Regions from separate parts of the Klebsiella sp. genome, predicted to be linked through region 4. Evidence: predicted binding sites of a transcription regulator. Region 4 holds the regulator's gene; each other region holds the start of a gene.
The links. The regulator CRP, encoded in region 4, controls carbon source genes, mostly activating them, when cyclic AMP is high. The targets are predictions, from matches to a motif close to ATGTGANNNNNNTCACAT.

Region 1: the regulator CRP is predicted to act here: its motif matches at 1,456-1,473, upstream of QVF11_RS02600 (maltoporin).
Region 2: the regulator CRP is predicted to act here: its motif matches at 1,531-1,548, upstream of msrB (peptide-methionine (R)-S-oxide reductase MsrB).
Region 3: the regulator CRP is predicted to act here: its motif matches at 1,250-1,267, upstream of bhsA (multiple stress resistance protein BhsA).

What each region holds. Positions count from the first base shown of each region.
Region 1 is NZ_JAPUEW010000008.1:120,643-123,758, forward strand. It holds gene QVF11_RS02600 (maltoporin) at 94-1,365, opposite strand; gene QVF11_RS02605 (LacI family DNA-binding transcriptional regulator) at 1,635-2,708, shown strand; gene QVF11_RS02610 (type B 50S ribosomal protein L31) at 2,820-3,083, shown strand; gene ykgO (type B 50S ribosomal protein L36) at 3,083-3,116, shown strand, end outside.
Region 2 is NZ_JAPUEW010000056.1:11,252-14,367, forward strand. It holds gene chiD (chitinase ChiD) at 1-179, shown strand, start outside; gene yajD (HNH nuclease YajD) at 282-626, shown strand; gene QVF11_RS17240 (YeaC family protein) at 682-957, opposite strand; gene msrB (peptide-methionine (R)-S-oxide reductase MsrB) at 1,001-1,414, opposite strand; gene gapA (glyceraldehyde-3-phosphate dehydrogenase) at 1,754-2,749, shown strand; gene QVF11_RS17255 (D-hexose-6-phosphate mutarotase) at 2,825-3,116, shown strand, end outside.
Region 3 is NZ_JAPUEW010000094.1:69,294-72,409, forward strand. It holds gene QVF11_RS26160 (TonB-dependent siderophore receptor) at 1-226, opposite strand, end outside; gene QVF11_RS26165 (TetR/AcrR family transcriptional regulator) at 458-1,093, opposite strand; gene QVF11_RS26170 (hypothetical protein) at 1,090-1,218, opposite strand; gene bhsA (multiple stress resistance protein BhsA) at 1,343-1,600, shown strand; gene ldtC (L,D-transpeptidase LdtC) at 1,758-2,717, opposite strand; gene mfd (transcription-repair coupling factor) at 2,883-3,116, opposite strand, start outside.
Region 4 is NZ_JAPUEW010000079.1:18,369-21,484, forward strand. It holds gene QVF11_RS23380 (phosphoribulokinase) at 1-328, shown strand, start outside; gene QVF11_RS23385 (OsmC family protein) at 384-788, opposite strand; gene crp (cAMP-activated global transcriptional regulator CRP) at 1,093-1,725, shown strand; gene QVF11_RS23395 (YccS/YhfK family putative transporter) at 1,777-3,116, shown strand, end outside.

The sequences.
Region 1 (3,116 bases), on a different contig from region 4:
ATCCCGAAAGTAAAGCAGGTGTTCAATGGCAATAATCATTACCGGAGGGTAATTAACGGCCTTACAGTTGGAGATGAAACGGTTTACATCTTATTACCACCAGGCTTCTACCTGTACGCCAAAGTTCCACGTATTATTGGCAGTCTGATCTTCGAATGGTTTGCCATTTTCAGAATCATTCAAATATGAAGCGAAGATACGCAGTTCCGGGCGTGACATAAAGTCAGGGCCATCGGCCAGGCCCAGCGCAATAGTGTATTTTTCACCGGCCTGTTTGTATTCGGTGTTGTTCTTGTAGCTGTCTTTTTGATAGAAACCGCCCACCTCACCAATCAGGCGCACGTACTCGGTAAACTGATATTGCCCGCGAGCGACCAGCGACAGCATACGCGTTTTATCCGTGTACTCGGTTATGTTGTCTGCAGAGCCCCATGTCAGGACATGGTTAATGGAGAACTTGTCGGTAATCGGGATTAAACCGGTGTTGATAACGCGGTAGCCGGTAGCGTCGTTGACGTAGTTCCACATGTCGTACCAACCGCCGCCCTGGGAGACCATATTCTGCGCCAGCCCTTTGTTGGCGTATTGCAGCACCATTTTGTTGTAACCACCCAGCATATCCTGGCTAATCTCACCGGTTAGCATGACGCCATTTTCAGCATCATACAGCCCGCCGTAAGTGTCCTGCTTTTTGGTGGTATTCGGCATCGCGTAGTCGATACCAAATTCAGTCCACGATCCGGACCATGGCTTCCAGCCTGCGTAGCGCAGATCGAGGTAGTTAATATTGACGTTGCTATCACCATCGACGCGGTAATCGACGTCGTTAGCATCGCCGCGGATCCAGGCAAATGAGACGGCGCCCGGGCCGAGCGTATAGTTTTCGATTCCCGCACCGGATCCGGAAATGTTCCAGTATTTGGTATCGATGATGTGCAGATCGTGGCGTTGATAGTAGCGTTTACCGCCCCAAATCACCGCGTTTGGATCGCCGGGGACCAGGCCTTTGATCTGCAGGTTTAGCTGGCGCAGGCCGAATTGCGCATCGTCATCCAGTGTGGTTTCGTTATCATTGGAGCCGTCAGAAACCATACTGACCATGCTATCAAGATAGAAGCTAACATCATTCTTTTTGTAGACCTCTGAACCTAACTCCAGCTCGCCGTAGGTATCGGACTCGTTACCCAGACGACCAATTTTATTCTTTTGCCATTCGGCCTGGCTACCGTCACCGGAGACCCCAACCCCGGCGCGCATATAACCATGAAAATCGATACCCGGAAGGGTGGCGGAAGCAGCAAACACGGATGGTGAAATCAGCGCAGCGGCCAACGCAACGGAGAGTGTGCGCAGCGTAGTGTTCATGTCTATCCTCTTATTTTTTTGTATTACGTTCACATAACTTGTGTCATGAAATGCCTAAACCATAATTCAGGCAATTTAATGATCTTAATAGTGTGATTAACTGCAAATAAATAAGCAGGTTTTGTTACGAGTAGTGAGTCTATTCACAATTTGTTGTATTGTGAGCGTCATACTTTTATTGGTTGTTGTTGCTCAGGGGATGCGGCAATGAGCGTTTTTTCAAATTGCCCCTGTTACAATCCAGGGATAACAACATAAGGAACCGGACCATGAAGTCTAAAAGCGCGACCTTAGAAGACGTTGCTCGCCATGCGGGCGTCTCCTATCAGACCGTGTCCAGGGTACTCAACAAGTCTGCTAATGTATCCAAAGCCACGCGCAGCAAGGTGGAGAAATCCATTGAAGAGCTACGCTATGTCCCTAACCGTCTGGCGCAACAGCTGGTAGGTAAGCAAAGCCATACCGTGGGATTGGTCACCATTTCCCTCGCATTGCACGCACCTTCCCAGGTAGCCGCAGCGGTAAAACGCTACGCGAACGTTGAGGGCTATCAGGTGCTCATCTCAATGATTGATGAGAGCGTCAACCAAAGTATTCAAGAATCTATTAACGAGCTGAAGTCTCAGCTGGTGGATAAGGTTATTATTAACGTGCCTCTGGAGACCGAACAGGCCCAGAAAATAGCCACTGACAACGATGATATTGTCTGTCTTTTTTTAGATGTCGATCCCTACAGTTCTGTGTTTAACGTTTCGTTTAACCCGGCGGATGGCACCCGAGCGAGCGTCAAATATCTCTATGAAATGGGGCATCGGGACATCGCGCTGCTGGCCGGGCCGGAAAGCTCGGTATCGGCAAAGCTACGTTTGAAAAGCTGGATGGAAACACTTGAGGGCTATGGCCTGCAACCTGTTACAGTTGTTCGTGGCAACTGGGATGCACAGAGTGGTTACGCCGGTGCGCTGCAAATGCTGCGCGAGACACCGAACTTCACCGCAGTGCTGGTGGGAAACGATCAGATGGCATTGGGTGTCCTGAGCGCTTTTCATCAGCATCAGGTGCCGATCCCGGGGGAGAAATCGGTGATTGGTTACGATGATACCTATGAAAGTTCATTCTTCTATCCGGCGCTGACGACTGTTTCGCTAGACCTCGATTTACAAGGTAAAGAGGCTGTGCGCCGCATCCTTGATAGCGGTGATAACGAAACGCTGCATACTTCCTCTATTCTCCCCGCACGACTGGTTATTCGCCATTCTACCGGGCCGAAAACGGAGCCCGGTAAAGATCTGCAGTCCATAGCCGAACAGCTGCGGGCGTTAGCGCATCAGCTGAATCCCTAATCTGCAACGGGCGGCCTGCGTCGCCCATTACCCTTTTCGTTCTCATGGTTGATCTTTGTATTAACTCGGCGTACCGTATTGTTATGTTATAACGTAATGATCGAGGTCGCTATGAAACCCAACATTCATCCGCACTATCGTACCGTGGTCTTTTACGACACCAGTGCCAACGAATTCTTTAAAGTCGGTTCAACCATCAGGACCGAGCGTGAGATTGAGCTCGAAGGTGAGACGTATCCGTACGTGACGCTTGATGTGTCATCCAAATCGCATCCGTATTACACCGGTAAACAGAAGGCTTTCAATAATGAAGGCAGCACCGCACGCTTCCGCCAGCGCTTCGGTGGTTTTATCGATGCGAAAAGGAGCAAATAATGCAGGTACTCAACTCGTTACGTAGCGCCAAAC
Region 2 (3,116 bases), on a different contig from region 4:
AGTCGGCTGACGGTAAAGCGCTATTTGCCCTCTCCTACGAGAACCCACGCTCGGTGGCTATCAAAGCGGAGTACATCAAGAGCAAGGGCCTGGGAGGCGCGATGTTCTGGGAGTACGGCGCGGACGATCAAAACCAGTTAGCGAAACAGCTGGCAGAGACGTTAGGGATCAAGCACTGATCGACTCTGTGCCATGCCAGGCACAATAGGTTATGATTAGCACCATCCGCTGCGCCAGACATTGGCGCAGTTTTTTATTTTCTACAGGAGGCATGGGGTCTTATGGCTTTTATCCCCAAAAACTACGCCCGTCTTGAAGTTGGTTATCGCGAAAAGGCGCTGAAAATCTTCCCCTGGGTCTGCGGACGCTGCTCCCGCGAGTTTGTCTATTCAAACCTGCGTGAGTTGACGGTGCATCATATCGACCACGATCACTCCAATAACCCGGAAGATGGTAGCAACTGGGAGATGCTGTGCCTGTATTGCCACGACCATGAACATTCCAAATACACTGAAGCCGATCAGTATGGCTCCACGGTGGTGGCGGGCGAAGATGCTCAGAAAGACATCGGCGAAGCAAAATACAACCCATTTGCCGATCTGAAAGCAATGATGAATAAGAAGTAACACCAGGCGCTCATTACGCTTCAGCGCCCGGCGTTCAACAGCCGGGCCAGAGCTATCAGGATTTAAACGTCGCAATAGGTTGCGGCGTGATGCCGAAGTCAACTTTCAGCTGCTGTTTGCTCTTCATCACCATCTGTCCATTGGTGTCGATGGTCATATGCTGCGCCTCAACGTTGTGTCGGGCCTGCCAGAGCATAACTAGCTGCAGGCTGTTCTCTTTCTGTTCCGCAGTCAATGCTACGCCATCCGGCCATTTCCCCAGCTCCACCGCCGTCGCCAGACGCTGATAAACTTCCGGCGTCATGCTATCGATAATTTGTTCAATTTCCATCTTCCGCCAGCCCCGCTTTGGAATAATTTGCTGAATCGGTTTTTCAACCTTTAATTTGCTCACCATTTTCATCATTGGTGAAGCTTAAAGACGCCGAATTAACACAAAAACGCTCGCCGGTGGGTTGCGGACCGTCCGGGAACACATGTCCAAGATGAGCATCGCATTTTCCGCAGCGAATTTCAGTGCGCTGCATACCGTGGGAGTAGTCCGTTAGATAACGGATCGCTTCCTCGCTGACTGGCTCATAAAAACTCGGCCAACCACAGCCCGAATCATACTTGGTTTGCGAGTTAAACAGCGCTGCATCGCACACCAGGCAGTGATAGACGCCATCGCGTTTGTTGTGGAGTAGCCGCCCGGTGAACGGCGGTTCAGTACCGTGATTCTGCGTCACGTAAAACTGCATCTCGCTCAAATCTTTTTTGAGCTCGTCCGAGGAGGGTTTATTCGACATTGGCTTGCTTCTCGCTGTGTAAAGGACAACTTTTCGCGTCAATTCTAACAAAATATTAACAATGAAGCGTGAACTTTTGTTCTAAACTTAGGCGATGCCAAGAGGCAGCTACGCAATTGTGATTAAGATCACATTTTTATCTTTAATGCCCTTTAAAATTCCGGGCGCAGCCCCCATATGGAATTGGGCTCAAAGGGAAAGTGGGGTAAATCAATCGCGCAAAGGTATGCTGAGGATTGATTTGTCGCAATGATTGACACGATTCCGCTTGACGCTGCGTAAGGTTTTTGTAATTTTACAGGCAACCTTTTATTCACTAACAAATAGCTGGTGGAATATATGACTATCAAAGTAGGTATCAACGGTTTTGGCCGTATCGGTCGCATTGTTTTCCGTGCTGCTCAGGAACGTTCTGACATCGAGATCGTTGCAATCAACGACCTGTTAGACGCTGACTACATGGCATACATGCTGAAGTATGACTCCACTCACGGCCGTTTCAACGGTACCGTTGAAGTGAAAGACGGTCATCTGATCGTTAACGGTAAAAAAATCCGTGTTACCGCTGAGCGTGATCCGGCTAACCTGAAGTGGAACGAAGCAGGCGTTGACGTAGTTGCTGAAGCAACTGGTCTGTTCCTGACTGACGAGACTGCTCGTAAACACATCACTGCTGGCGCGAAAAAAGTCGTTCTGACTGGCCCGTCCAAAGACAACACTCCGATGTTTGTTAAAGGCGCTAACTTTGACAAATACGAAGGCCAGGACATCGTTTCTAACGCATCCTGCACCACCAACTGCCTGGCTCCGCTGGCTAAAGTTATCAACGACAACTTCGGTATCATCGAAGGTCTGATGACTACCGTTCACGCGACCACCGCAACTCAGAAAACCGTTGATGGCCCGTCTCACAAAGACTGGCGTGGCGGTCGTGGCGCAGCTCAAAACATCATCCCGTCCTCTACCGGTGCTGCTAAAGCTGTAGGTAAAGTACTGCCAGAACTGAATGGCAAACTGACCGGTATGGCGTTCCGCGTTCCGACTCCTAACGTATCTGTTGTTGACCTGACCGTTCGTCTGGAAAAAGCTGCTTCTTACGAAGAAATTAAGAAAGCAATCAAAGCTGCTTCCGAAGGCGCAATGAAAGGCGTTCTGGGCTACACCGAAGACGACGTTGTATCTACCGATTTCAACGGCGAAGTTTGCACTTCAGTATTCGATGCTAAAGCAGGTATCGCTCTGAACGACAACTTTGTGAAACTGGTTTCCTGGTACGACAACGAAACGGGTTACTCCAACAAAGTTCTGGACCTGATTGCTCACATCTCCAAATAAGTTGAGATGAAAAAGTAATCTGTAAGAGCGACTTCGGTCGCTCTTTTTTTTATCTGAGCATTAAAGGATTGCGTAATGATTAATAAAATTTTTGCTCTCCCGGTTATCGAACAACTTACCCCTGTCCTCTCCCGCCGCCAGCTTGATGACCTGGAGTTAATCGTTGTTGACCATCCACAGGTTAAAGCTTCTGTTGCTTTTCAGGGCGCTCACCTGCTCTCCTGGAAACCCGCAGGTGAAGAGGAAGTTCTGTGGCTCAGCGGTAACACACCGTTCAAAAAAGGCGTTGCCCTGCGCGGCGGCGTGCCGATTTGCTGGCCATGGTTTGGTCCTGCGGCTCAGCAGGGTCTGCCATCACACGGCTTCG
Region 3 (3,116 bases), on a different contig from region 4:
CGACGTCGATGCCGGGGATCAGCTGCGCCAGGACATCTTTGAACTCTTTACCGCCCTGAACCTGTTGTTCAATTTCCTGGCCTTCGATAACCCAGGTGGTCTGGGCCATTTCAGCGACGGTACGGTGTGTACGGTTGGCGCTGACGATCATGTTGTCATCAGCGGCCCAGGCGGGGAGGGCGGTTGCCAGCAGCAGTGGGTTAAGCACCCAGAGACGCGTTTTCATGCTCATTCCTTTTATGAGTTTACGATATCGTTGTTTTAGTTTTCCGGTACGGGCGCACCGGTTGTTACAAGGTGAAATAAACAGAAATGTTTAAGGCTGAAGTTTGCCCGTATTGATTATTGTTATCAATATCATTTACGTGAAATGTGCAAATAACCTATTGAAAGCATTACTTAATGTGCGGGTAATTAGGGGGGTGACCGACGGAGGAGCCATCGGTCAAAGAGAGATTTAGTGCTGAAGAACCTGCGGCCAAAGACGCATCGTGGTCTCGGCAATTTGCATGATTTTAGTGAAATCTGCACCTTCGCGGGCGCTGATTGACATGCCCTGCAATACGCAGCTTAAGAACTGCGCCAATTGGCTCACGTCGCCGTCAGACGGAAGTTCGCCGCGTATCTGCCGCTGCTGTAGAAATTGCGTCAATGCCTGTTCCTGCATGGCATGCCGCGATTTAAGTGTATTGGCGATATCGGTAGACGAGGCCGCCAGCGCTGCAGAGGCGTTGACCATAAAGCAGCCTGCGGGCGTTTCTTTGCTGGTAAAGCAGGTGGCGACAGCGGTGAAATAATCGCGCAATGCCTGATCGACGGTTTTGCCCTCATCAAACAGCAATGCTTCGTGTTTGGCGGCAAAGCGAGAGATGTAGCGATCCAGCACTGCGCGAAACAACCCCTCTTTATTCACGAATTCTGCATAGAGCGTTGGCGCTTTTGCGCCCGTCGCCTCCACCAGATCGGCGAGAGAGGTGGCTTCATAGCCGTGCTGCCAGAAGAGTGTCATGGCCTTATCCAGCGCCGCGTCCCTGTCGAACACTTTAGGTCGGCCACGGCTTTTTTTTACACAACCCTGAACGTCAGTTGTCATGGTGCCGTTGTACCTGTGTTGGTTTGTTGAAAGGCCATTATAAAAATAAACGTCATAGGCTGCCAGTGATGTCGCTCTAAAAATAAATAATTCATATATGTATGAATTTTAAGTTTTTTATAAATAGTTAAACGGTCGTTATAAAAATGGTTTGACGTGTGATGTGGATCACATTATTATTTACCTATCGATCGTTAAGTTAATTCGTTCGACCCTACAAAAACATTCATCTGCATAGGTATAATAATCATGAAAAACGTTAAAACATTGGCCATCGCCGCTGTTCTTAGCTCGCTCTCTTTCGCAAGCTTTGCCGCTGTTGAAGTTCAGTCAACCCCGGCAGGCCAGCATAAAATTGGCACCGTTTCCGCTTCCGCCGGGACCAACCTGGGTTCTCTGGAAGATCAGCTGGCGCAAAAGGCTGAAGAAATGGGCGCAAGCTCTTATCGTATTACTTCGGTAACCGGTCCTAACACCCTTCACGGGACTGCGGTTATCTACAAATAATTTTTTGTACCCTGTCATGCCACTGACAAAACGCGGACCTGACCCCTTCAGCAGCCCGCGTTAGCAAGAAATATGTTGTACCCTGTTTGATTATTGCTACAAAAAAACCGCCAGCACGTTTGTGTCAGGCGGTTTTTTTATATCTGCTTTCAGGAGGCTATAGCGACTGCGTGCTGCCACCATGGTGACGCGTCACGTCAACCGGCATACCTGAACGCAGCGTCATTGCGCGTTCCATAACATCCTCATCGGTTAACTGGGTCTGCTTAAAGGCCTGCATGCTGTCGTTAAGCGTAATAGGCAGCGTCTGCGGATCGTCATCAATGTGTTTGGACAGCGGCTGGTGAATTTCAACCAGACGTGTACCGTTCGGCTCGACAGAGGCTTTAATCGGCGTATTGATAATGGTGACCTTAGTGCCCGGCGTTATCTTGCTATACAACGTTTTGATATCGTCATCACGCAGGCGGATGCAGCCGGAGCTGACGCGCATACCGATGCCGAAATCAGCGTTAGTGCCGTGAAGCAGATAGACGCCGCCGTAGGCTGCCAGACGAATGGCGTGGTGGCCCATCGGGTTATCTGGCCCGGCAGGCATGACGGCGGGCAGGTCAATGCCCATTGCTTTATAGCGGGCGCGAATATTGGCCGTAGGCGTCCAGGTCGGGTTTGCACGCTTGTCGGAAACGGTAGTGACCATCGTTGGCGTAATGGTATCGCCGCCCAACTGACCAATGCCGATAGGATAGACAGTGACCTCGCTTTTACCCGGCGGATAGTAGTAGAGGCGCAGCTCGGCCAGGTTAAGGACTAACCCTTCGCGCGGCGCTTCAGGTAACAGGGTTTGTAGCGGAATCGTCAGCACGCTGCCCGCTCGCGGAACGTAAGGATCAACGCCAGGGTTCGCCTGTAGCAGTGCCAGAAAACCGACATTGTACTTTTTGGCAATGGCTTCCAGGGAACCGCCGTTATTTTCGACGACGTGAAACTGATTTTGCCCAACCAGCCGGCTGCCCGGAGGCGGCAGCGGCCAGGTATTTGCGCGGGCGGGTAGCGCCAGCGCGGCGGCGATGACAATCATCCCCAACCAAATTGAAATACGCGAAAAGCTTTTCATCACGCTAATTCCATATAATGTAAGTGGTTATTTTTATACGTAAAGTCTTGCGCATTATGGCGTAGCGAGTGTTGGGAAGTGCAGAGGAATTGCAAAATGTTTGTAAATTTTGCAGAGCATGTTGGAGGGGCGGGACACGGCGTCCTGGCCGTATCCCGTATCCCGCTAAGCGGTGGCGTTTTCTTCCAGTTGACGCATAAACTGACGCACCCAGTCCATCCGCGTTTTACGCTCGGCAAGGTCCTGCATAAACTTCAGACGCGTCGGGCCATCAAGTCGATAGTGCTGAGGCTGTTTCTGCAATAAGCCAATTAGCCACATGGGGTTAACGTGATTCTTCTCGTTAAACTCAACGGTACCGCCTTTTTCGTTGCTCTCCAGTTTGCGGATCCCTAGCTT
Region 4 (3,116 bases):
TTCCGTCGTTCGCTCGATGGAAGATTACATCAACTTCATCACCCCGCAGTTTTCACGCACTCACCTCAACTTCCAGCGCGTACCTACGGTGGATACGTCCAATCCATTTGCAGCCAAAGCAATCCCATCGCTGGATGAAAGCTTTGTCGTTATCCATTTTCGCAACTTACAGAATATCGATTTCCCCTGGCTACTGGCGATGCTTCAGGGCTCGTTTATCTCGCATATGAACACGCTAGTGGTACCGGGAGGGAAAATGGGGCTGGCCATGGAGCTTATCATGGCACCATTGGTCGAGCGGCTAATGGAAGGCAGGAAAATCAACTAACAAAAAACCCCGGTAGCGCAGCGCATGCCGGGGCGACGAGTTCGCGCAGTTCGGCTTATCCCTCGATCACTTCATAAGAGTGAGTTATGTTTACTGCTTTCTCCAGCATCAGCGCCACCGAGCAATATTTTTCCGCCGATAGGTCAACTGCGCGAGAAACGGCAGCATCTTTCAGCTCCTTACCAGTCACGATAAAATGCAGATTAATATGGGTAAACAGACGCGGTGCTTCCTCGCGACGCTCAGAAGTCAGCTTAACTTCGCAGTTAGTGACGTTATGGCGCCCCTTCTGCAGGATAGAAACCACGTCAATTGCACTGCATCCGCCCGCCGCCATCAGTACCATTTCCATCGGGCTTGGCGCTTTATCCCCGGAATTACCGTCCATCAGAATCTGGTGACCAGAAGCCGACTCACCAATGAAGGTTAACCCTTCAACCCATTTCACTCGCGCTTGCATAAATTTAACTCCAGGGCTGTAATTTTCCTGACAGATTACGCGCACATAACAATTCTCGCAACGGAAGGCGACCTAGGTCATGCTGAAGCGAGACACCAGGAGACACGCGGCGAAAGCTATGCTAAAACAATCGGGATGCTACAGTAATACATTGATGTACTGCATGTATGCAGAGGAGTTCACATTACAGGCTGCAGAAAATTTTCAGCCAGATTCCCAGGTATAGGGATTTAATACGATTGCATGCCCGGATGCCGTGTAGTGTCGGCGCCCGGAGATAGCTTATAACAGAGGATAACCGCGCATGGTGCTTGGCAAACCGCAAACAGACCCTACCCTTGAATGGTTCTTGTCTCATTGCCACATTCATAAGTACCCCTCAAAAAGCACGCTGATCCACCAGGGTGAGAAAGCAGAAACGTTGTACTACATCGTTAAAGGCTCCGTGGCTGTACTCATCAAGGATGAAGAAGGTAAAGAGATGATCCTCTCTTACCTCAACCAGGGCGATTTCATCGGTGAATTAGGCCTGTTTGAAGAAGGTCAGGAACGTAGTGCATGGGTACGTGCGAAAACCGCATGTGAAGTGGCCGAAATCTCCTACAAAAAATTCCGTCAGCTAATCCAGGTTAACCCGGACATCCTGATGCGTCTCTCTTCGCAAATGGCACGTCGCCTGCAGGTTACGTCAGAGAAAGTCGGTAACCTCGCCTTCCTTGACGTTACCGGCCGTATCGCTCAGACGCTGCTGAACCTGGCAAAACAGCCTGATGCGATGACCCACCCGGACGGCATGCAAATTAAAATTACCCGTCAGGAAATCGGTCAGATCGTTGGATGCTCCCGCGAAACCGTTGGCCGTATCCTGAAAATGCTGGAAGATCAAAACCTGATCTCCGCGCACGGCAAAACTATCGTCGTCTACGGTACCCGTTAAGTCGGCAAAACGGCGTATTGCATGGCAATACGCCGTTTTTGTTTCCCCCTCATGTGGCGCAGGCTGATTTACCACCCGGAAGTCAACTACGCACTGCGGCAAACGCTGGTGTTGTGTCTGCCGGTCGCAGTTGGACTTATTCTCGGACATTTACAGCAGGGCTTACTTTTTTCCCTGGTACCAGCCTGTTGCAACATTGCCGGTCTGGACACACCACATAAGCGCTTCTTTAAACGCCTGATTATTGGCGGCTGCCTGTTTGCTGGCTGTAGCCTGATTGTCCAGCTCCTGCTGCAACGCGAGATCCCTCTACCGCTTATTCTCACTGGCCTGGCGCTCATCCTCGGCGTTACTGCCGAAATCAGTTCACTGCACGCAAGACTCCTCCCCGCCTCGCTTATCGCAGCGATTTTTACACTAAGTCTCGCGGGCAACATGCCAATCTGGGAACCACTGCTAATCTACGCGCTCGGCACATTATGGTATGGCGTCTTTAACTGGTTCTGGTTTTGGCTATGGCGCGAACAACCGCTGCGCGAGTCGCTGAGCCTGCTCTACCGCGAACTGGCTAACTATTGCGAGGCCAAATACAGCCTGCTGACCCAGCATACGGACCCGGCCACCTCGCTGCCGCCGCTACTTAACCGCCAGCAGAAAGTGGTTGATCTGATTACCCAGTGTTACCAGCAGATGCATATGCTGGCGGCCAATCAACGCAACGACCACAAACGTCTGTTGCGCGCTTTTCAGGTGGGGTTGGATTTACAGGAGCATATCTCCGTTAGCCTGCATCAGCCGGAAGAAGTGCAGAAACTGGTGGAACGCAGTCACGCAGAAGCAGTGATTCGCTGGAATGCGCAAACCGTTGCCGCCCGCCTGCGTGAGTTGGCGGACGATCTTCTCTACCATCGTTACCCACAGCGCTTTCAGATGGATAAACAGATCGGCGCGCTGGAAAAAATTGCCTGGCAACATCCGGATAACCCGGTCGGCCAGTTCTGCGCCTGGCACTTCAGCCGTATAGCCCGGGTTCTGCGTACCCAGCGTCCTCTGTACACGCGTAACTTGATGGCGGATAAAACCCGACGTTTACCCCTGCTGCCAGCGCTGAGAAGCTACCTGTCGTTTAAATCTCCGGCGTTACGCAACGCCGCGCGCATCAGCGTAATGCTGAGCGCCGCCAGCCTGATGGGCAGCGCATTGCATCTGCCGAAACCCTACTGGATCCTGATGACGGTGCTTTTCGTGACGCAAAACGGCTACGGCGCGACGCGAGTGCGCATTGTTCACCGGGCGGCTGGAACGATTGCCGGACTGGTTATCGCCGGGCTGACGCTACACTTCCACGTGCCTGAAGGCTATACGCTGACCGCCATGCTCTTCATCACGCT